2 regions of the Allobosea sp. NBC_00550 genome follow, and region 2 is predicted to be linked to the other one. Evidence: predicted binding sites of a transcription regulator. Region 2 holds the regulator's gene; the other holds the start of a gene.
What was found. Region 2 encodes PhoB, which activates phosphate uptake and scavenging genes when phosphate is short. Its sites were predicted from a motif close to TGTCATNNANCTGTCAT; they were not measured.
Positions count from the first base shown of each region.

Region 1: the regulator PhoB is predicted to act here: its motif matches at 5,170-5,186, upstream of NWE53_RS12870 (glycerophosphodiester phosphodiesterase).

Region 1 is NZ_CP102772.1:2,683,829-2,693,891, forward strand. Features, by position in the region: partial or broken gene NWE53_RS12835 (IS110 family transposase) at 163-353, shown strand; gene NWE53_RS12840 (carbohydrate ABC transporter permease) at 353-778, shown strand; gene NWE53_RS12845 (ABC transporter permease family protein) at 762-1,166, shown strand; gene NWE53_RS12850 (carbohydrate ABC transporter permease) at 1,226-1,588, shown strand; gene NWE53_RS12855 (IS6 family transposase) at 1,701-2,399, shown strand; partial or broken gene NWE53_RS30020 (FadR/GntR family transcriptional regulator) at 2,737-2,952, shown strand; gene NWE53_RS12860 (FCD domain-containing protein) at 2,977-3,426, shown strand; gene NWE53_RS12865 (ABC transporter substrate-binding protein) at 3,487-5,079, shown strand; gene NWE53_RS12870 (glycerophosphodiester phosphodiesterase) at 5,189-5,914, shown strand; gene NWE53_RS12875 (ABC transporter permease) at 5,925-6,851, shown strand; gene NWE53_RS12880 (ABC transporter permease) at 6,857-7,726, shown strand; gene NWE53_RS12885 (IS6 family transposase) at 8,028-8,726, opposite strand; gene NWE53_RS12890 (ABC transporter substrate-binding protein) at 9,013-10,063, opposite strand, start outside.
Region 2 is NZ_CP102772.1:2,927,343-2,937,405, forward strand. Features, by position in the region: gene NWE53_RS14065 (amino acid ABC transporter ATP-binding protein) at 1-209, opposite strand, end outside; gene NWE53_RS14070 (amino acid ABC transporter permease) at 206-1,099, opposite strand; gene argH (argininosuccinate lyase) at 1,096-2,511, opposite strand; gene NWE53_RS14080 (LysR family transcriptional regulator) at 2,608-3,534, shown strand; gene NWE53_RS14085 (SpoIIAA family protein) at 3,588-3,974, shown strand; gene phoB (phosphate regulon transcriptional regulator PhoB) at 3,987-4,685, opposite strand; gene phoU (phosphate signaling complex protein PhoU) at 4,697-5,416, opposite strand; gene pstB (phosphate ABC transporter ATP-binding protein PstB) at 5,502-6,308, opposite strand; gene pstA (phosphate ABC transporter permease PstA) at 6,349-7,233, opposite strand; gene pstC (phosphate ABC transporter permease subunit PstC) at 7,251-8,207, opposite strand; gene pstS (phosphate ABC transporter substrate-binding protein PstS) at 8,454-9,479, opposite strand; gene NWE53_RS14120 (ATP-binding protein) at 9,593-10,063, opposite strand, start outside.

The sequences.
Region 1 (10,063 bases), 240 kb from region 2:
AGGGCAACGACAGTTGTGATCTATATCAGAAGGTTAGGTATAAATATGATAGTCCTTTGATATTAAACATATTTTTTGGACCTATATACGTAGTTGACCTTGGAGTTAGCCCTTGAGGTGGACGGTTAGAAGCGAGGCAATTGACCGGCGACCCAGGGTACGCCCTCAGCCAAAGCGGGGGTCTTCGAAACCGGCCCCTGTGCGTGTGTCTTTATCAGGCGCTATGCGCACCAGGCCTACCTGCAGTTTGCATCGATGCTCGCTATGCCAAAGCCGCGCTCGCCATGGCATCAAACAAGACCGACGCGAATGATGCGGATGGCTTGGCCCATCTGCCGGAAGGCGGCTTTTATTGTGGGGTATCTGCACCATCAGCATATGGCATCATCTGCCATTCACCTTCGTCATCCTCAACGCGGCCGTCATTTCGGTACCGCGCGAGCTCTATGAAGCCGCCCGCGTCGATGGCGCCACCGCTCTGCAATCGCTGTGGACCATCACCATCCCCATCATCTTGCCGGCGGCAATGCTGGCGATCCTGTTCCGCTATATCTTCGCCTTCCGCATGTTCAGCGAGGCGTGGCTGGTGACCAAGGGCGGGCCAGTCCAGCTCACCGAGATACTGGGCACCTATCTCTATCGCGCCGGGTTCAGGTTCTCCGACTTTGGTGCCGCCGCGGCGACAGGCTGGCTGATGGTGGTCGGGTCGCTGGTTCTGGCGTTATTTTACCTGCGAACTATGAATCGAAAGTCATTCGCCAATGACCAGGTCGCTTAAATTCGCGCTCAGGGCCATCCTGATTTGCCTGATCGTCGTATGGTCGCTCTTTCCTGTCGCCTATATCGTCGTCAATTCCTTCAAGTTCCAACGCGACATCTTCGCTTTCCCGCCAAGAATTTTCTTTACGCCGACCTGGGGTAACTACGCCGATTTGTGGAACAACTACCCTGACTTCCTCGGCTTCGTAGCCAACAGCCTCGTCATCTCGATTCTCGCGACCCATGCTGTCGGTCTTTGCGGCCGCTTGCGCCGGCGACATCTATTCGCGCTGTCGCTCAGCGCTCTTGTCCGCATCGCCCTTCTATCTCATCGCCATCCGCCTGCTGCCGCCCCTCGTCATCACCATTCCGCTGTTCCCATGGGTCAATCGGCTCGGCCTCGCTGATAGCCACCTGATCCTCATCCTGCTCTACGCAACCTTCTGGGTGCCTGAATGTGCTGATCATGAAGGAGTTCATCGATCAGATTCCCAGGGAGCTCGACGAGTCAGCCACCGTCGACGGCGCTAGCGAGAGTCAAATTTTGCGCTACGTTATCGCGCCTCTCGCTGTCCAGGGCATGGTGGCGTGCGCGGTATTCGTCTTCGTCTTCTCGTGGAACGAGTATGTCTACGCCTTCATATTCACCATTCAGCACGCAAAGACGACGCCGCTCATCTTGAGCGAACTGATGGATCCAGTCACCGGCACCAATTACGGCGTCCTGTTCGCGGCCGCGACCGTCCAGCTCGTTCCCATCCTGATCGTCGTCATGGCGTTGCAGCGCTTCCTGGTCGCGGGCCTGACGACGGGGGCGGTCAAGGGGTGATGCTCGTTTAATCGCCGGCCTGTCGCGGGGGAGCCGACAATATCGGGCTCTGTTGCAAACTCTTTCTACGTCCGGTTTCGGATTGGGCTCCAGCCTCTTTCGGAGAGATCCCATGTTCAAAGGCCGCCATTTCGAGCCGTCTGCGATCGTGCTTTGCGTTCGCTGGTATCTGGCTTACGCACTGAGCCTACGCGACCTTCGGGAAATGATGGCGGAGCGTGGCATCAGCATTGACCACTCGACGATTCATCGCTGGGTCGTTCATTTCTCACCCTTGCTGCTTGAACGCTTCAACCGGCGCAAGCGCGCGGTGACCGGGAAATGGCATATCGACGAGACCTACATCAGGGTGCGTGGACAATGGATGTACCTCTACCGCGCCATCGACAGCGTCGGCGACACGGTGGAGTTCCATTTCAGCGAGCATCGCGACCTGCCGGCGGCCAAGGCTTTCTTCAGAAAGGCTCTGGAGCGCCATGATCGACCGGATCGCGTCGTCATCGACGGTAGCCAAACCAACCGGGCGGCGGTCGTGTCCTGTGATGCGATACATCGATTGCAGGATCGGTCACGGCGCCGGCTGAAACCGATCCAGGTCCGCCAGAGCCAATATTTGAATAACCGCATCGAGCAGGATCATCGTCGAATCAAACGTCGTGTTCGGCCGATGCTTGGTTTCAAATCTCTCGCGACCGCCAGCGTCGTCCTATCCGGCATCGAATTGGTTCACATGATGCGGAAACGGCAGGCAAGGTTTGCCTTAAACCCCTCCCCGTCCATTGCCGAGCAGTTCACAATCCTCGCAGCATAAACCAGGCCCGACATGAAACGTCTTTGACCACGCCAGAATTTGCAACGGAGCCGATCGGGGTCGTGAGTTGGCCGCCGGTGGCGCGACTGGTGAGAGGGGAGGTGCTGGCAGGGTCGGCGCTTCGAGGGACTGTTAAGAGAACGTTACAATTGCCCCCTAAGCAGTGCTCTGATGACCCAGCTTCGGATCGCGCGACAATCACCCGCTTTATGTCCAACATATCAGCTAATAGTATCTTAAAATTGCGGTCTTCGTTTCCATATGGCCAACAATTGGGTTGCAACTGCCCTTTTGATGGATATGGTCTAGTTGAATTCTGGCGGATAGGTGGACGCATTTGACATCGATCGAAGAGCTTTCAGCCGTCGAACGCACGGTCGGCGGAATCAGAGAGTTCATGCGTGCTGGCCGGCTGAAAGTCGGCGACTCCCTGCCGACCGAGGCCGAACTCGCGTCTCAATGTGGTGCCAGCCGCAACACGGTCAGAGAAGCGCTTCGGACTCTTAGGGCGTATGGCATCGTGGAGACGCGGCAGAAGGCCGGCGCCGTCATCACCGATCGGCGCCAGGACGCCGTCATGAACGTCTTTTCTTTCGCGATGGACCTGTCGGCCGGGACGTTTCGCGACATCCAGAGTTTCCGGCAGATCATCGAGACGAGCATCGGCGGTCAGCTCATCGCCAAGATCGACATCGCCATGATCGACGCGGCCGAGGCCGCCAACCACGCCATGGCGAATGCATCCGACGCCGCTTCGGCCGCGCCGCTCGATTTCGCCTTTCATCGCATCATCATCGACGCGGTCAGCAACGAGACGCTGTCCGAGATCTATCGGATGTTCAAACCGTTGATGATCAAGGCGATCGAGATGGGCAAGGCCCGCGATCTTTCTGCAGCTATCGAGGAGCATAGGCTTATTCTGCAGGCGCTGCGCGACAAGGACGCCCTCGCCTACGCCTTCCATGCGGCCTCGCATGCCCGCTTCGGGATGGAGTGCCTGAGCGAAGCGGCTGTGGTCGCGGGCTAGCTGCACGGCATAGAAGTCCGGGCTCGTGGCCCGGCAGGTTCTGGGACGGGGACTGTCAGGATGATGAAGACAATGATCGCGGCGGCGCTGGCATGCGGCGCTCTTTATGCCAGCCTGCCGGCCTCGCCGGCGCTGGCCCAGCAGTCCAACTTGACGGTGGCGGTCAACGACCTGCCCCGGACGCTCGATCCCGGCGAGACGCCCGGCAATGTCGATGTTCGCGTGTACTACAACATCTTCGACACGCTGATCCGGCGCGACTTCGCCCATCCCGCGGCCGATGGCGGGGCAAAGCTCGTTCCGGGCCTGGCGGAAAGTTGGGCCTGGACATCCCCGACGACCTTCGACGTCAAACTGCGGGACGGGGTGACGTGCCATGACGGCACACCTTTCGATGCAGACGATGTCATGACAACATTTTCGTCCGAGCGCCTCTGGGGCGCCGACAGCTACTATCCGGAGGGACGCGTCTATTTCGGCATGCTGAAGGACGTGCAGAAGCTGGATGGTCGGACGGTGCGCTTCGTCACCGCCGCGCCCGATCTTGCGCTCGAGCACCGGCTGTCCAGCTATATCTCCTTCGTGATCTGCGACAGCGCCTGGAACGCATCGCGCAAGGAGGGGGTCGGCCACAAGGTCTGGATGGCGGAAGCCGCCCGCGCGCTTCGTGCCAAGCCGATCGGCACCGGACCTTATCGCTTCGTCGACTACACCCGCAACGACAGGTTGCGGCTGCAGGCCTTCGACAAGTATTTCGAAGGCAAACCCGCCGCCGAGATGGTGACCTTCCGCTCGGTGCCGGAGGTCTCGGCTCGCGTTGCCGGCCTGATCGCCGGCGATTTCGACATCATCGTCGATCTGCCGCCCGACCAGTGGAAGAACATCGCGAAATATCCGGATCTGAAGTTGATGCCGGCGGCTTTGGAGAACACCCATGTCGTGACCTTCAACATGAACGATCCGGTGCTGGCCGACAAAAAGCTGCGCCATGCCATGAGCCTGGCGATCGATCGCAAGGCGCTGGTCGATTCACTGTGGGACGGCAAGACCTACACGCCCAACGGTCATCAACTGGAAAGCTTCGGTCCGCTCTATATCAAGGACCGCCCGGGCTATACCTTTGACCTCGAAAAGGCCAAGCAGCTCGTCAAGGAAAGCAGCTACAAGGGCCAGGAGATCGTCTACCGGCTGGTGCCGAGCGTCTATCTCTACGGGCCGGAAGCCGCGCAGAGCATGCAGGAGATGTGGCGCGCAATCGGCGTCAATGTTCGGCTTGACTTCGTCGATTCCTCCAAGGACCAACAGAAACCAGGCCAGCAGCTGACGCCGTGGTCGAACACCTTCCGGATCCCCGATCCGACCGGCTCGCTGCTGGTACTATGGGGGCCGGAATCGGACATGCAGAAGGGCCAGAAGCTCTACAAGGCCAATCCGGAGTTCAACGAGCTCGCCCGGGAGCTCTACACCTCGAATGATCAGGCCGAACGTCGCCGCATCTTCGCCCGCGCGCTCGACCTGTTCGAGGACGATATGCCGATGACGATGCTCTACAACCCGGCTCCGGCCTATGCGACGAAGAAGATCATCAACTGGATGCCCTATTCGCATTACTACATGGACCTGCGCCCGACGAACTTCTCATTCGCCAAATGATCGGCGTGCCGGCGTCGGCGACCTCCGGCGCACTGATACGATTGGGCCGCGCATCGTGCGGCCCATGCCTTCGCAATGACCGCTCCACCAAAGACATCGAGATGACATCGTGACGAAACCTTTGGTGATCGCTCATCGGGGCTATTCCGCCCGCTATCCCGAAAACACGATCGCCTCCTATGAGGCGGCGATCGCAATGGGCGCCGACATCATCGAGAGCGATGCCCGACTGTCGTCCGACAGCGTCGCCTTCTCCTGCCATGATGCGGATTTCAAGCGGCTTCTAGGCGATGTCCGCACGGTGGCGGAGATGACAGAGGCGGAACTGAAGGCAATCGTCCTTCCCGACGGCAGCCGTCCCTTGCTCCTGGAGGAGGTGCTCGAGCAGATCAGCCCGTTCCGCAAGGTGCTGATCGACGTCAAGACGCAGGACGCCGCGATCATCGACGTCGTCATCGCCGACATCCGCAAAACCGGCGCGCTCGCCGATGTCTGGGTAGGTGTGCGCGATCTCAACCAGGCCAGGCAGATCAAGGCGGCGGAGCCCAACGTTGCCGTGCTGGCCTTCCTACCGGACTACACGCGCGCCGCCGAGTTCGCCGCGGCCGGCGCCACGGCCTTCCGCGTCTGGGAAGGCCATCTCGGGCAGGCGGCCGTGCAGGCGCTGTTTCCCCGCCTGCCGGTGTGGGTCACAATGGGGCATATGGAAACGCCCTATTGTGTCGGTGATACGGATCCGGAGCGTCTTGCGAAGGTATTGGCGCTGAAGCCAAGCGGGGTCCTCATCAACGACCTGTCGTTGATGCTGCCGGCGCCTGCACGCGACTTCGACTGAGGAAATCGCGTTGGCCAGCTCTTCCATCGGCTTCAAGCTTTTGCGCGCCGTACTCACGATCTGGATCGTGACCACATTCACCTTCATGGCCCTGAACCTGTCGGGCGATCCGATCGAGGCGCTGGTTGGCGACCAGGCCTCGCCGGCGACAATCGCGGAATACAGGGCGAAGTTCGGGTTCGACCGGTCGCTGCCCGAGCAGTACCTGTCCTATCTCTGGAACATCGCGCATGGCGACTTCGGCGTCTCGCTGTCGGACCAGCGGCCGGCGCTGGACCTGATCCTCCAGGCGCTGCCCAATACGGCGCGGCTCGGGCTCACCGCCTTCGGCCTGGGCGTGACGCTGGGCGTGTTACTTGGCATCGCGGCGGCGCTGAATCGGAACTCCACGATCGACCGATTGGTAATGAGCTTCGCGGTCTTCGGCTTCAGCATACCTAGCTTTTTCCTCGGCATCATCCTCATCCTGCTCTTTGCAGTGCAGATCCGCCTGCTGCCCAGCTCGGGGGCGGATTCGCTTGCTCATCTCGTGCTGCCGGCGATCACGCTCGGTACCAATTTTGCCGGCATCTTCGCGCGCTTCACGCGTTCTTCGATGCTCGAGGTGCTCAACCAGCAATATATCACGGCGGCGCGGGCGCGCGGCATTCCCGCCTTCTCGCGCGTCCTCATCCATGCACTGCCCAATGCCGCCATCCCGATCCTGACCGTGATCGGCCTCAAGCTCGGCGACCTCGTCGCCGGCTCGATCATCGTCGAGACCGTGTTCGCCTGGCCCGGCATCGGCCGCCTGCTTGTGGGTGCGATCAATGCGCGGGATTTTGCCGTGGTGCAGGCGATTGTGATCCTGACCGCGATCACGATGGTGCTGGCCAACCTTTTGGTCGACGCAGCCTATGTCCTGGTCGATCCGCGCATGCGGGAGCAGGGCCGATGAGCGAGATGGCCGCCCCAGAAGCTCCTCCCGTCGCTCGCGCGCGACGGCGCTATCCTCCGCTGCTGGTGATCGCGGCGCTGGCGTTTCTGGCTACCATCGTGGCCGTCTTCGCGCTGGCCGACCTGCTTGCACCCTTCGACTATCGCGCCCAGGCGCTGCGCAACCGCCTCGCGCCGCCGGTCTTCCTCGGCGGTAGCTGGAGCCATCTGCTAGGCACCGACGAACTCGGCCGCGACACCTTCAGCCGCTTGCTTTTTGCCATTCGCTTCAGCCTTCTGGCCGCTTTCGGCGGCACCGTCATCGGCGCGCTGATCGGCACCACGCTCGGCTTCATCGCCGCGCATTTCCGCGGCGTAGTCGAGGAAACAATCGTGATGCTGGCGGATGTGCAGGCCTCGCTGCCGTTCATGCTGATCGCATTGTCGCTGATCGCCGTCTTCGGAAGCAGCTTTCTGCTCTTCGTCATCATCATGGGGTTCTATGGCTGGGAGACGTTCGCGCGGCTGACGCGCAGCGCCGTGCTCGCAACCATGGGCAAGGGCTATGCTGAGGCGGTCACCGCGCTCGGCGCGACGCCCGCACGCATCTACCTGAGACACGTCCTGCCTAATATTCTCGGCGTGCTGATCGTCCAGTTCTCGCTGAACTTCCCGCAGGTCATCCTTCTCGAGGCCTCGCTCAGCTTCCTCGGGCTTGGCATCCGCCCGCCGCTGACGAGCCTGGGCCAGATGCTCGGCGCGGGGCGCGCCTATCTCACCACCGCCTGGTGGATCGCCGTGATACCGGGCCTGGTGATCTTCCTGACCACCGTCTCGATCTCGATCATCGGCGACTGGCTGCGCGATCGGTTCGATCCGACCTTGCGCAACACCTGACGCCATTGGGTCCCGACACAATAGGAGTACAGGGGGAGCATGGCGTTCCATCGCTTTACCCCGACCAGCTATTCGAATGTCGTGTCCATCGATCATCGAGACGGACGCTTGCTTCTTCACCGTCGTCCCGACGGAGAAAATGCTAACGCGGCGACGACTGATGACGAAGGGCTACCGACCCGAGATTTCGATAACCGCCCCATGGTTCACTGCTCAGGAGCATTGCGGGGCATGCCTGGTTGTCGAACTGGCTCCGTTGCAAATTCTGGCGTGGTCAAAGACGTTTCATGTCGGGCCTGGTTTATGCTGCGAGGATTGTGAACTGCTCGGCAATGGACGGGGAGGGGTTTAAGGCAAACCTTGCCTGCCGTTTCCGCATCATGTGAACCAATTCGATGCCGGATAGGACGACGCTGGCGGTCGCGAGAGATTTGAAACCAAGCATCGGCCGAACACGACGTTTGATTCGACGATGATCCTGCTCGATGCGGTTATTCAAATATTGGCTCTGGCGGACCTGGATCGGTTTCAGCCGGCGCCGTGACCGATCCTGCAATCGATGTATCGCATCACAGGACACGACCGCCGCCCGGTTGGTTTGGCTACCGTCGATGACGACGCGATCCGGTCGATCATGGCGCTCCAGAGCCTTTCTGAAGAAAGCCTTGGCCGCCGGCAGGTCGCGATGCTCGCTGAAATGGAACTCCACCGTGTCGCCGACGCTGTCGATGGCGCGGTAGAGGTACATCCATTGTCCACGCACCCTGATGTAGGTCTCGTCGATATGCCATTTCCCGGTCACCGCGCGCTTGCGCCGGTTGAAGCGTTCCAGCAGCAAGGGTGAGAAATGAACGACCCAGCGATGGATCGTCGAGTGGTCAATGCTGATGCCACGCTCCGCCATCATTTCCCGAAGGTCGCGTAGGCTCAGTCCGTAAGCCAGATACCAGCGAACGCAAAGCACGATCACAGACGGCTCGAAATGGCGGCCTTTGAACAGGGATCTCTCCGAAAGAGGCTGGAGCCCAATCCGAAACCGGACGTAGAAAGAGTTTGCAACAGAGCCCATCCCGTTTCCATGGGTCTACAATGTCGGGGCCACGCTCGAAGGCTTCGCCCGGGTACGCGCATTGGCCAAAAGCGAGGCACTCGTGATCCCCGGCCCCGACCCGCAGATCATCGTGCGGTTTCCGCCGTCTCGGACGCCGCGAAGGGCTTCGTCGTCCGGCTCGATTGAGTGTCCGCCGCGACCAGTCGAGGTCGCGGCGGCGCGTCATCGCCTGCAATCAGGGCTTCTGCATCTGCAGAACGTTGGTCTCTTCGTCGTTGCGTGCGGCATAGGACACCTTGTCCTTGCGCCCTGCCCAGATCGCGTTGAGCGTGACGACGGGGATCGTCGAATAGTCCTTGATCGACATCTCCATCGCCTCGATCAGCATGGCCTTGCGCTTCTCGTCATCGACCGTGGTGATCGCGGTCTCGATTAGGGCGTCGAGCTTGGGATTGGAGTACATGGTGCGGTTATTGGCGCCCAGGCGCTTGTTGTTGTCGAGCGTGTGGACCAGCGACTGCAGGATGTAGGAAGTCTCGCCCGAGAGCGAGCCCCAGCCCGACATCTGCAGTGAATACTCGAGCCGCGCCGAGGCGGGGAAGAAGACGGCCCGCGGCGTCGCCGCCACGATCGCCTTGATGCCGATGCGGTTGAGCATGCCGCCGAGTGCGGTGCAGACCGCCGCGTCATTGGGCAGGCGGTCGGAACTGCAATGCAGGGTGATGCCGAAGCCGTTGGGATAGCCGGCCTCGGTCAGCAACTTCTTGGCTCCGTCAGGATCGAACTTGTCAGGCTTCAGAGCGGTGCTGGTCGCCCAGAGACCGTCGGGCGAAAGCTGGCCGGCGGCAATGCCCTGGCCGTGCATCACGCGATCGACGATGGCCTGGCGGTTGATCGCCATAGACATCGCCTGACGAACTCGGATGTCTTTCATCGGATTCTTGGTCATCGGCTTGCCGTCGGCATCGGTGACGAAGGGCGATTGGTCGCGACCGACTTCAGGATAGACCATGAAGTTGTAGACCGACGGCGTCTGGAAGACCGCCACGGTGGCGTTCTTCTTGAGCTGCTCAACGTCGACGGACGGGACGTAGTTGATCAGATCGACATCACCCGCCAGGAGCGCCGCAACGCGCGACTGGTCGGCGAGGATTTCCTTCATAACGATCCGCTCCCAGGGCTGCTTGCCACCCCAATAGGCATCGTGACGAGCGACGACGAGGTCGCCCTTGGGCTGCCACGACACGTATTTGTACGGCCCCGTTCCGATCGTCGCCTTGCCGGAC
Region 2 (10,063 bases):
GCGCCCTGGTCGATCTTCTCGAGCTGGTTGATGCAGCGCAGCAGCGTCGACTTGCCCGAGCCCGACGGCCCGATGATGCACTGGACCGTGCCGGGCTCGATCGAGAGCGAGACGTTGTTCAGCGCCTTCAGATCGCCGAAGAACTTGCTGACATTGGCGATCGTGACGATCGCGCTATCGGCCTCTGCCGTGTTCGCCACCGCGCTCATGCGGGCTCCTCCTGAACCGCGGCGCGTTTGATGCGCCGTCCCACCCGCCCCTTCGAGAAGTGGCATTCGAGAAAATACTGGCCGATCTGCAGCAGCGTCACGACCAGCAGGTACCAGCCCGCGGCGACGATCAGCAGTTCGATGACCCGCGCATTGGCATAATAGATCGTCTGCGCGTTGCGCAGGATCTCGGCGTACTGGATCACGCTCGCCACCGAGGTGAGCTTGACCATGCTGATCACCTCGTTGCCCACCGGCGGGATGATGACGCGCATCGCCTGTGGCAGCACGATCCGGCGCAGCGTCGTCAGCCGCGTCATGCCGATCGCCTTGGCGGCCTCGGTCTGGCCGGTGTCGACGGAGAGGATGCCGCCGCGCACCACCTCGGCCGTATAGGCGCCCTGGTTCATGCCGAGCCCGAGCAGCGTCGCCATGAACGGCCCGATGATATCGATCGTCCGCCAGGAGAACACACCCGGAATGCCGATGGTCGGGAAGACCAGCGCCAGGTTGAACCAGATCAGGAGCTGCAGCAGCAGCGGCGTGCCGCGGAAGAACCAGATGTAGAACAGCGCCACGCTGCGCAGCACCGGGTTCGGCGACATGTACATGATCGCGAAGACGACGCCGAGCACGACGCCGAGCGTCATCGCGCAGACGGTCATGATCAGCGTGTTGCCGAGGCCGGCGATGATGGCGGGCGCCGTGAAGAACTGCCGGACCACCGGCCAGGCGATGTCGCCCTCGACGAAGGCCATCACAATCCAGGCCAGGATGGCGAGGATCACGGCCGAGGCGAACCAGCGGCCGTAGAAGCGCCGCGGCACGATCCTGAGATGGGCGATAGCAGAGAGATCGCGGCTGCTGATCGGTGAAGTGGCGTCGGTCATCGCCGCGTCTCCCGGCTCCAGGCTTCAAGAGCCGTCAGGTTGTCACGGAAGCGCGCGATCTGCTCGCGCACGCGGTCGGGTGCCGTGCCGCCATGGCCGCTGCGGGCCGCGACGGCGGCATCGAGCGTCAGATGGTCGATCACGCCAGCGTCGAGCCGCGGATCGACGGCCCGGAGGTCGACGGCGTCGAGCGTCTCCAGCTCACGCCCCATTTCCTCGCAATAGCGCACCAGGGTCCCCGTGATCTCATGCGCCTCGGCGAAGGGCACGCCCCTGCGGGCGAGATAGTCGGCCACTTCGGTCGCCAGCGCGAAGCCGGAGCCGGCCTGGGCACGCATCACCTTGGCGTCGGCGCTCATGCTGGCGATCAGCCCGGCAAAGGCGGGCAGCACCTCTTCCAGCACGTCGACGGCGTCGAATGCGGCGCGCTTGTCCTCGGCGAGGTCGCGGTTGTAGGAAAGCGGCAACCCCTTCAACGCTCCGAGCATGGCGACGAGATCGCCGGTCAGCCGCGCCGCCCGCCCGCGCGAGATCTCGGCGATATCGGGGTTCTTCTTCTGCGGCATGATCGAGGAGCCGGTGGCGAAGGCGTCGTCCAGCGTCACCCAGGCGAATTGCCTGGAAGCCCACAGCGTCACCTCCTCGGCGAGCCGCGACAGGTTCGTCGTCAGCATCGCCGCGACGAACAGGAACTCCGCGACATGGTCGCGCGCGCCGACCGCATCGACCGAATTCTCGAACGGCCGATCATAGCCGAGCGCCCGCGCGCTGAGCTCGGGATTGAGCGTGATCGCGGAGCCGGCAAGCGCCGCCGCCCCGAGCGGCGACTGGCCGGAGCGCGCTTCCCAATCCTTCAGGCGCGAGGCATCGCGCATCAGCACCTGGCCATGCGCCATCAGCCAGTGGCCGAAGGTGACGGGCTGGGCGCTCTGCAGATGGGTGAAGCCGGGGCTGACCGAGGCCGCGTGCAATTCCGCCTGGTCGGCGATCGCGGTCAGCAATTCGGCCAGCATCGCCGCCAGCGAACGCGACTTCTCGCGCAGATAGAGCTTGAGGTTGTTGGCCGCCTGGTCGTTGCGCGAGCGCCCGGCCCTGAGCTTGGCACCGGTCGAGCCGATCCGCTCGGTCAGGATGCGCTCGATGAAGGTGTGGACGTCCTCGTCCTGCGGCCCCGGCGCGATGCGGCCTTCGACCGTGTCCCGCGCGATCGCGTCGAGGGCGGTCAGGATGGTGTCGAGTTCCGGGGCCGTCAGCAGCCCGGCGCGCCCGAGTTCGGCCGCATGCGCCTTGCCGCCCGCGACATCCTGGGGCACCAGCCTGGCGTGCTCGCCGGCTGCGCTGGAGAGCTTCATCAACCGCGCATCCGGCGGTTTGCGGAAACGTCCGCCCCACAGGCGGGTCGTCTGGTTCATGATGCTCGTTCCTCCCCTAGCGGAAGAATGGCCTCTTGACCGAGAGGCCGGCAAACGAAACGATCTCCGCAGAGATAGTCCGAAAAGGAATACCCCATGGCCGCCGGTCGGCCTCCCCCGTCATCGACCGCCCTGCGGGCCTTCACCACCGTCGCACGACTGGGCTCGACGGCCCGCGCCGCGCAGGCGGTCAACCTCACCCAGAGCGCCGTCTCCAAGCAGATCCTCTCGCTGGAGCATCATCTCGGCGCCGTGCTGTTCGATCGCAGCCCGCTCGGCCTGAAGCTGACCGAAGCCGGCGCGATCTATCTGCCCTATGCCGAAGCGGCGCTGGAGCAGATGGATCGCGGCGCGCGGCGCCTGGCCGAGCGCTCCGCCGTCGCCCGGCCGATCCGGCTGCACATGGTCGCCATCGTCGGCGAGCGCTGGCTGATGGGGCGCTTTCCCGCCTTCGCCGAGGCTCACCCAGGCGTCGACGTGCAGTTCACCAACTATGTCAGCGAGAGCGAGACCGAAGAGCCCGATCTCGATATCGCCCACGGCGTCCCGCCCTGGACCGGCAGGGAGGCGCACTATCTGTTCGGCCGCGATGTCGCCCTCGTCGCCGCGCCGAGCCTGATCGAGCGCATGGGCGGTTTCCGCCGCGCCGCCGACATCCAGAAGATGACACTGCTCCAGCACTATCAGATGCCGACCTTCTGGGCCGAGTTCACCGAGGCCCACGATCTGCGCGGAGCCGTGCCCGAGCACACCGTGCGCTACGGCTACTATTCCGTGATTACCAGCGCCGCCGTCGCCGGGCTCGGCGTCGCCTTGACGCCGCGCTGCTATGTGGCGGATGAATTGGCCTCCGGCGCGCTCGTCAACCCGCTCTGTCTCGGCTTCACAAGCGCGACCGGCTGCTGGCTCACCCGCCCGCTCGGCCAGCCGGATCGCCCCGGCCTCGACGAATTCGTCACCTGGTTGCTCAGCGAGGCCGGGCAGTTCGACGCCGCGACACGGGCGCCTTCTTCAGCAGACTGATTCCCCGCGAAACTTCCCTCCGGGCGGTGCGTTGTCTTCGCCGAGGAGGAGACATGCTCACCATTCTGCCCGCCCCGGACCATGTCGGCGCCTATCGCCTGTCGCGGACGCTGACAGCCGACGATCTCGATCAGATCATGGCCGATATCGATGCGAAGCTTGGCCGCCACGAGAAGATCGGCATCCTCGCCGACTTCACCGAGTTCACCGACATGACATTGGCAGCCGCCTGGAAGGATGCGCGCTACAGCCTCGGCGAGCTCTGGGAGCTCCAGCGTTTTCCCCGCGAGGCCGTGGTCACCGACAAGAGCTGGCTCGCCGCCTTCGTCGACCTGCTCAACCCCGCGATCCCCTTCGTCACGGTGCGCACGTTCAAGCCGGAGGAGTACGACACCGCGCTGGCCTGGGCCGGCGATATCGAGGGCGGTCCCAACGCCTGACGATCGCGCGCGTCAGCTGCGCGCGAAGGTCTCGTCGAAGGCGTAGCCGGCGCCGCGCACCGTGCGCAGCGGGTCCTTGGTGTTGGCAGGCGTGATTGCCTTGCGCAGCCGCCCGACATGGACGTCGACCGTGCGCTCGTCGATATAGACGTCGCGGCCCCAGACGGCATCGAGAAGCTGGGCGCGCGAATAGACCCGCCCCGGTGCCTGCATCAGGAATTCGAGCAGCCGGAACTCGGTCGGCCCGAGATGCAGCTCGCTGCCGGCGCGGCGGACGCGCCGGGTCGTGCGGTCGAGTTCGAGATCGCCCGCGGCCAGCAGCCCCGCGACGTGACCTGGCTTCGCCCTGCGAAGAAGCGCCTGGATGCGCGCGATCAGTTCCGGCAGCGAGAACGGCTTGACGACGTAGTCGTCGGCGCCGGTCGCAAGGCCGCGTACCCGCTCGGTCTCCTCGCCGCGCGCCGTCAGCATGATGATCGGCACGCGCTCGGTGTCGCGCCGCGAGCGCAGCCGCCGGCAGAGCTCGATGCCGGAGAGGCCGGGCAGCATCCAGTCGAGCAGCACGAGATCGGGGGTGTGGTCGCGCAGATGCAGCTCCGCATCGTCCCCGCGCGCGACGCTGTCGACCTCGAAGCCCTCGGCCTCGAGGTTGTAGCGCAGCAGCAGGGTGAGCGGCTCCTCGTCCTCGACGATCAGGATGCGTGCGGCCATGATGTCTTGCCTCAGCTGCCCGTGATCGCCTCGACCTCGATATTGGTCGTGTCGAGCTTCGGCCTGTTCACGTCGAGCGAGTCGCCGGTGATGAGATAATGGATCGTCTCGGCGATGTTGGTGGTGTGGTCGCCGATGCGCTCGATGTTCTTCGCGCAGAACAGCAGATGTGTGCAGAAGGTGATGTTGCGCGGATCTTCCATCATATAGGTCAGGAGTTCGCGGAACAGCGAGGTGTAGAGCGCGTCGATCTCGTCGTCGCGGCGCCAAACCTCGAGCGCCTTCTGCTCGTTGCCGGCGGCATAGGCGTCGAGCACGTCCTTGAGCTGCGCCTGGACGAGGCGGCTGATGTGCTCGAGGCCGACGACCGCGCGATGCGGCGGCTGGAACTGCCCGGCGATGGCGACGGCCCGCTTGGCGATGTTCTTGGCGAGATCGCCCACGCGCTCGACATCCGCCGCGATGCGGATCGCCGAGATCAGCTCGCGCAGATCGTTGGCGAGCGGCTGGCGCCGGGCGATGGTCAGCACCGCCTTCTCCTCGACCTCGCGCTGGAGATTGTCGAGGCGCTGGTCGGCCGAGATGATCTTCTGGGCGAGCGCGGTGTCGCGGCGCACCAGGGCGACGGTGGAATCGCCCAGCATGCGCTCGGCCATGCCGCCCATTTCGGCGAGGCTGCGGCGGATGCCCTCGAGATCGGTGTCGTAGGAACGGACGATGTGATCGGTCATGGCGTTATCCTCGAAGCATTTTCAAGCGAAGTGGGCACCGGTTCGCGCGATGAAAATGCGATAAAACAAAGAAGTCCGTCGCCGCTCAGCCGAAACGGCCGGTGACGTAGTCCTGCGTCTGCTTTTTGCCGGGGTTCATGAAGATCGTGTTGGTCGGCGCGAACTCGATGACCTCGCCCAGATACATGAAGGCGGTGTACTGCGAGATGCGGGCCGCCTGCTGCATGTTGTGGGTAACGATGGCGATGGTGAAGTCGCTCTTCAGCTGCTCCAGCAGGTCCTCGATCTTGCCGGTCGAGATCGGATCCAGCGCCGAGGTCGGCTCGTCGAACAGGATCACCTCCGGCTTCTGCGCGATGGTGCGCGCGATGCACAGGCGCTGCTGCTGGCCGCCGGAGAGGCCCATGCCGGAGCTCTTCAGCTTGTCCTTGACCTCGTCCCAGAGCGCGGCGCGGCGCAGGGCGCCTTCGACGCGGTCGTCGAGCTCGGACTTAGGCGGCCTCTCATAGAGCCGGATGCCGAAGGCGACGTTGTCGTAGATCGACATCGGGAACGGCGTCGGCTTCTGGAACACCATGCCGACGCGCGAGCGCAGCTCGTTCACGTCGACATCGTTGGAGATGATGTTGCGCCCGTCGAGCAGGATCTCGCCGGTCGCCCTCTGCTCGGGATAGAGCGAGTAGATCCGGTTGAAGATGCGCAGCAGGGTCGACTTGCCGCAGCCGGAAGGGCCGATCAGCGCCGTGACGTGCCGGTCGCGGAAGTCGAGGTTGATGTTCTTCAGCGCCTTGTGCTCGCCGTAGTAGAAATCGAGGTTTTTCACCGCGATCCGGACGGGCGCCTCGGCATCGAGCGATTGCGGGGAGAGTTCAAGGGTCGAAAGCATCGACATGGTCCTTCAGGATCAGACGCGACCGGGTTGGATTCAAGCTCTACTTGCCGCCGCTGACGATGCGGCGGGCAACGATCGAGAGCAGCAGGATCGACATGGTGATGATGAGCGAGCCGGCCCAGGCCAGCTGCTGCCAGTTTTCGTAAGGGGCCGAGGCGAACTGGTAGATCGTCACGGGCAGGTTCGAGACGCCGCCGACGAGGCTCGCCGAGAACCAGAAATTGTTGTTGAGCGCTGTGAAGATCAGCGGCGCGGTCTCGCCGGCGATGCGGGCAAGAGCCAGCAGGATGCCGGTGACCATGCCGGCCTTGGCCGCCCGCCAGGTCACGCTGGTGATGACGACCGAGGGCGGCGCGCCGAGAGCGGCTCCGGCCTCGCGCAGCGGGCCGGGCACGAGGCTCAGCATGTCCTCGGTGGTGCGCACGATGACGGGGATCGCGATGATGCCGAGCGCGACGCCGCCGGCCCAGCCGGAATAGCCGCGGAACGGCTCGACCAGCAGGACGTAGACGAACAGGCCGATCAGGATCGACGGCGCCGAGAGCAGAATGTCGTTGATGAAGCGGATCAGGTTCGCGAGCTTCGAGCGCCTGCCGTACTCGGCGAGCCAGGTCCCCGCCAGCACGCCGATCGGCGTGGCGATGGCGATGCCCAGGAAGGTCAGCACCACCGAACCGACGATGGCGTTGGCGAGGCCGCCGCCCTGCGAGCCGGGGCCGGGCGTGACCTCGGTGAAGGTCGCGAGCGAGAGCCCGCCGATGCCCTTCACCACCAGCATGCCGAGGATCCAGAAGAGCACGAAGATGGCGCAGAAGGTGAAGCCGGTGGCGATGATCTTCATCAGCCGGTCGGCGGTGCGGCGGGACTGGCGGACGCGCCCCCAGGGGGTATGGGGCAGTTCGCGCGGCTTGGAAGCAGTGGTCATGCTCATCTCCCGGGACCTCAGTAGCGCTTCACCCGCGAGACCAGCAGTCGCGCGATGACGAGGACGACGAAGGTGACGAAGAACAGGATGCAGCCCAGCGCGATCAGCGAGTTGAGCTGGAGGCCCATCGCCTCGTTGAACTCGTTGGCGATGCGCGAGGCGATGGTCGAGCCCGGATCGAGGATCGAGCTCGACAGGCGGTTGGCGTTGCCGACGACGAAGGTCACCGCCATCGTCTCGCCGAGCGCGCGGCCCAGGCCGAGCATGACCGCGCCGATGATCGAGACGCCGGCCTGCGGCACCAGCACATGGCGCACGACCTCCCAGGTCGTCGCGCCGATGCCGTAGGCGCTCTCGCGCAGCACGGAGGGGATCTGCTCCAGCATGTCGCGGGTGATCGAGGCGATGAAGGGCACGATCATGAAGGCCAGGATGATGCCGGCCGTGAAGATGCCGAGGCCCGAGGGCGAGCGCGAGTAGAGCACGGTGCCGACGATCGGGATGCCCTCGACGATGTTCGAGAGCGGGATCTGCACATAGGCCGCGAAGAGCGGCGCGAAGACGAACAGGCCCCACATGCCGTAGATGATCGAGGGCACGGCGGCGAGCAGCTCGATCGCGGTGGCGACCGGCCGCTTGAACCAGGGCGGCGCGAGCTGGGTGAGATAGACGGCGATGCCGAGCGAGAGCGGCACGCCGATCAGCAGCGCGATCAGCGCCGTCGAGAGCGTGCCGACGATCGCCGGCCAGGCGCCGTACTGGTCGTTCTGGGTGTCCCAGACGCTGGAGGTGATGAAGCCGAGGCCGAATTCGCGGAAGGCCGGCCAGCCGCCGACGACCATCGAGAGCATGATGCCGGCGAGCAGCACCAGGACGAACAGCGCCGCCGCGAAGCTGGCATTGCGGAAGAACAGGTCGAAGCCTGCCTTCGGCGTCCTGCGGACGATCGGCGCCGCGCCGGGAATGCTCGTCATGTCGGTTGCTGCGGTCATCCGCGGAAGCTCCGGTGTCGTAGCCGAGGTCGTCTGCGGCCGGTTGCCCGGCGCCGATCAACCTCAGCCCTCATCCTGAGGAGCGCTCTGCAGGAGCGCGTCCCGAAGGAGGCTCCCGTGCACTCTGGATCCATCCTTCGAGACGCCGCGCACCGCGGCTCCTCAGGATGAGGGCTGAATGTATCGGCAAGGCGGGAATGTCCCGCCTCGCCTTGTCGGCGGCAGCGATCAGAAGATCGGCTTGCCGGCGGTATCGGTCACGCCCTTCCAGGCGGCGCGGACCTGGTCCTTCACATTCGCCGGCAGCGCGACGTAGTCGAGTTCGCTCGCCAGCTTGTCGCCGCTCTTGTAGGTCCAGTCGAAGAACTTCAGCGCGGACTGGACATCTTCCGGCTTCTCCGGCTTGGCATGGACGAGGATGAAGGTCGCCGAGGTGATCGGCCAGGCTTCCGCGCCCTTCTGATTGTTGAGCGAGATGCCGAAGCCGGGCTGCTCCTGCCAGTTGGCGTTGGCCGCAGCCGCCTGGAACGCCTTCTCTTCCGGAGCCGGGAAGTTGCCGTCGGCATTCTTCACCAGGGCATGGGCGAGCTTGTTCTGCTTGGCATAGGCGTACTCGACATAGCCGATCGAGTTCGCGACCTGCTTGACGGAAGCCGAGACGCCTTCATTGCCCTTGCCACCGATGCCGACCGGCCACTGGACCGACTGGTTGGTGCCGATCTTGGACTTCCAGTCGGGCGAGACCTTGGAGAGGTAGTCGGTGAAGACGAAGGTCGTGCCCGAGCCGTCCGAGCGGTAGACCGGGTTGATGTTGGCGTCCGGCAGGGTCACGCCGGCATTGAGCGCCACGATCTTCGGGTCGTTCCACTTCTTGATGTCGCCCAGATAGATCTGCGCGATGATCTCGCCCGAGAGCTTGAGCTTGCCCGGCTCGATGCCGGCGATGTTGACGGCCGGAACGACGCCGCCCATCACGGTCGGGAACTGGATCAGGCCGTCCTTGGTGAGGTCCTCGCCCTTGAGCGGGGCGTCGGTCGCGCCGAAGGCGACGGTCTTCGCCTTGATCTGGCGGATGCCGCCGCCCGAGCCGATCGACTGGTAGTTCAGGCCGATGCCCGTGTCCTTCTTGTAGGCCTCGGCCCACTTGGAATAGATCGGGAAGGGGAAGGTCGCGCCGGCGCCGGTAATGTCGGCGGCCTGGGCGGAACCGGCGATCCCGGCGGCGACGGCCGCGAGAACGAGAATCTTGCGCATTGAGATGTCCTCTCTGGGTCGCTGTATGCAGCGGCCCTGTCAGAACACCCTCTATATGACAGCCAAATGACATTTCGTCATGAAAGCTGTCATGAAAGGCTGACAGCCGGTCTCTAGCCGGCCTGCTGAGCGCCGAAGCGGGGCAGGATCGCCTTGAAGGTCGCGCCCTCGCCGGGCTTGCTCTCGATCGTCAGCCGGCCGCGATGGCGCAGCACGATATGCTTGACGATGGCGAGGCCCAGGCCCGTGCCGCCCGCCTCGCGGCTCGCCGCGGTATCGACCCGGTAGAAGCGCTCCGTCAGGCGCGGCAGATGCTCCGGCGCGATGCCGGGGCCGTCGTCGCGGACATGGAAGCTGGCCTCGCCCTCCCCGGCCTCGACAGTGATCAGCACCTCGCCGCTCCGCTTGCCGTATTTGATCGCGTTCTCGACGAGGTTCTCCATCAGCCGCAGCAATTCGTCGCGATCGCCGGGAACCTGGAGCGGCTCGCGCGGCGTGCGCAACATCAGCGTCACCTCGCGCTCGCGCGCCATCAAGGTGAGCGAGTCGACGATCTCGCGCGCGATGCCGGCGAGATCGACGGG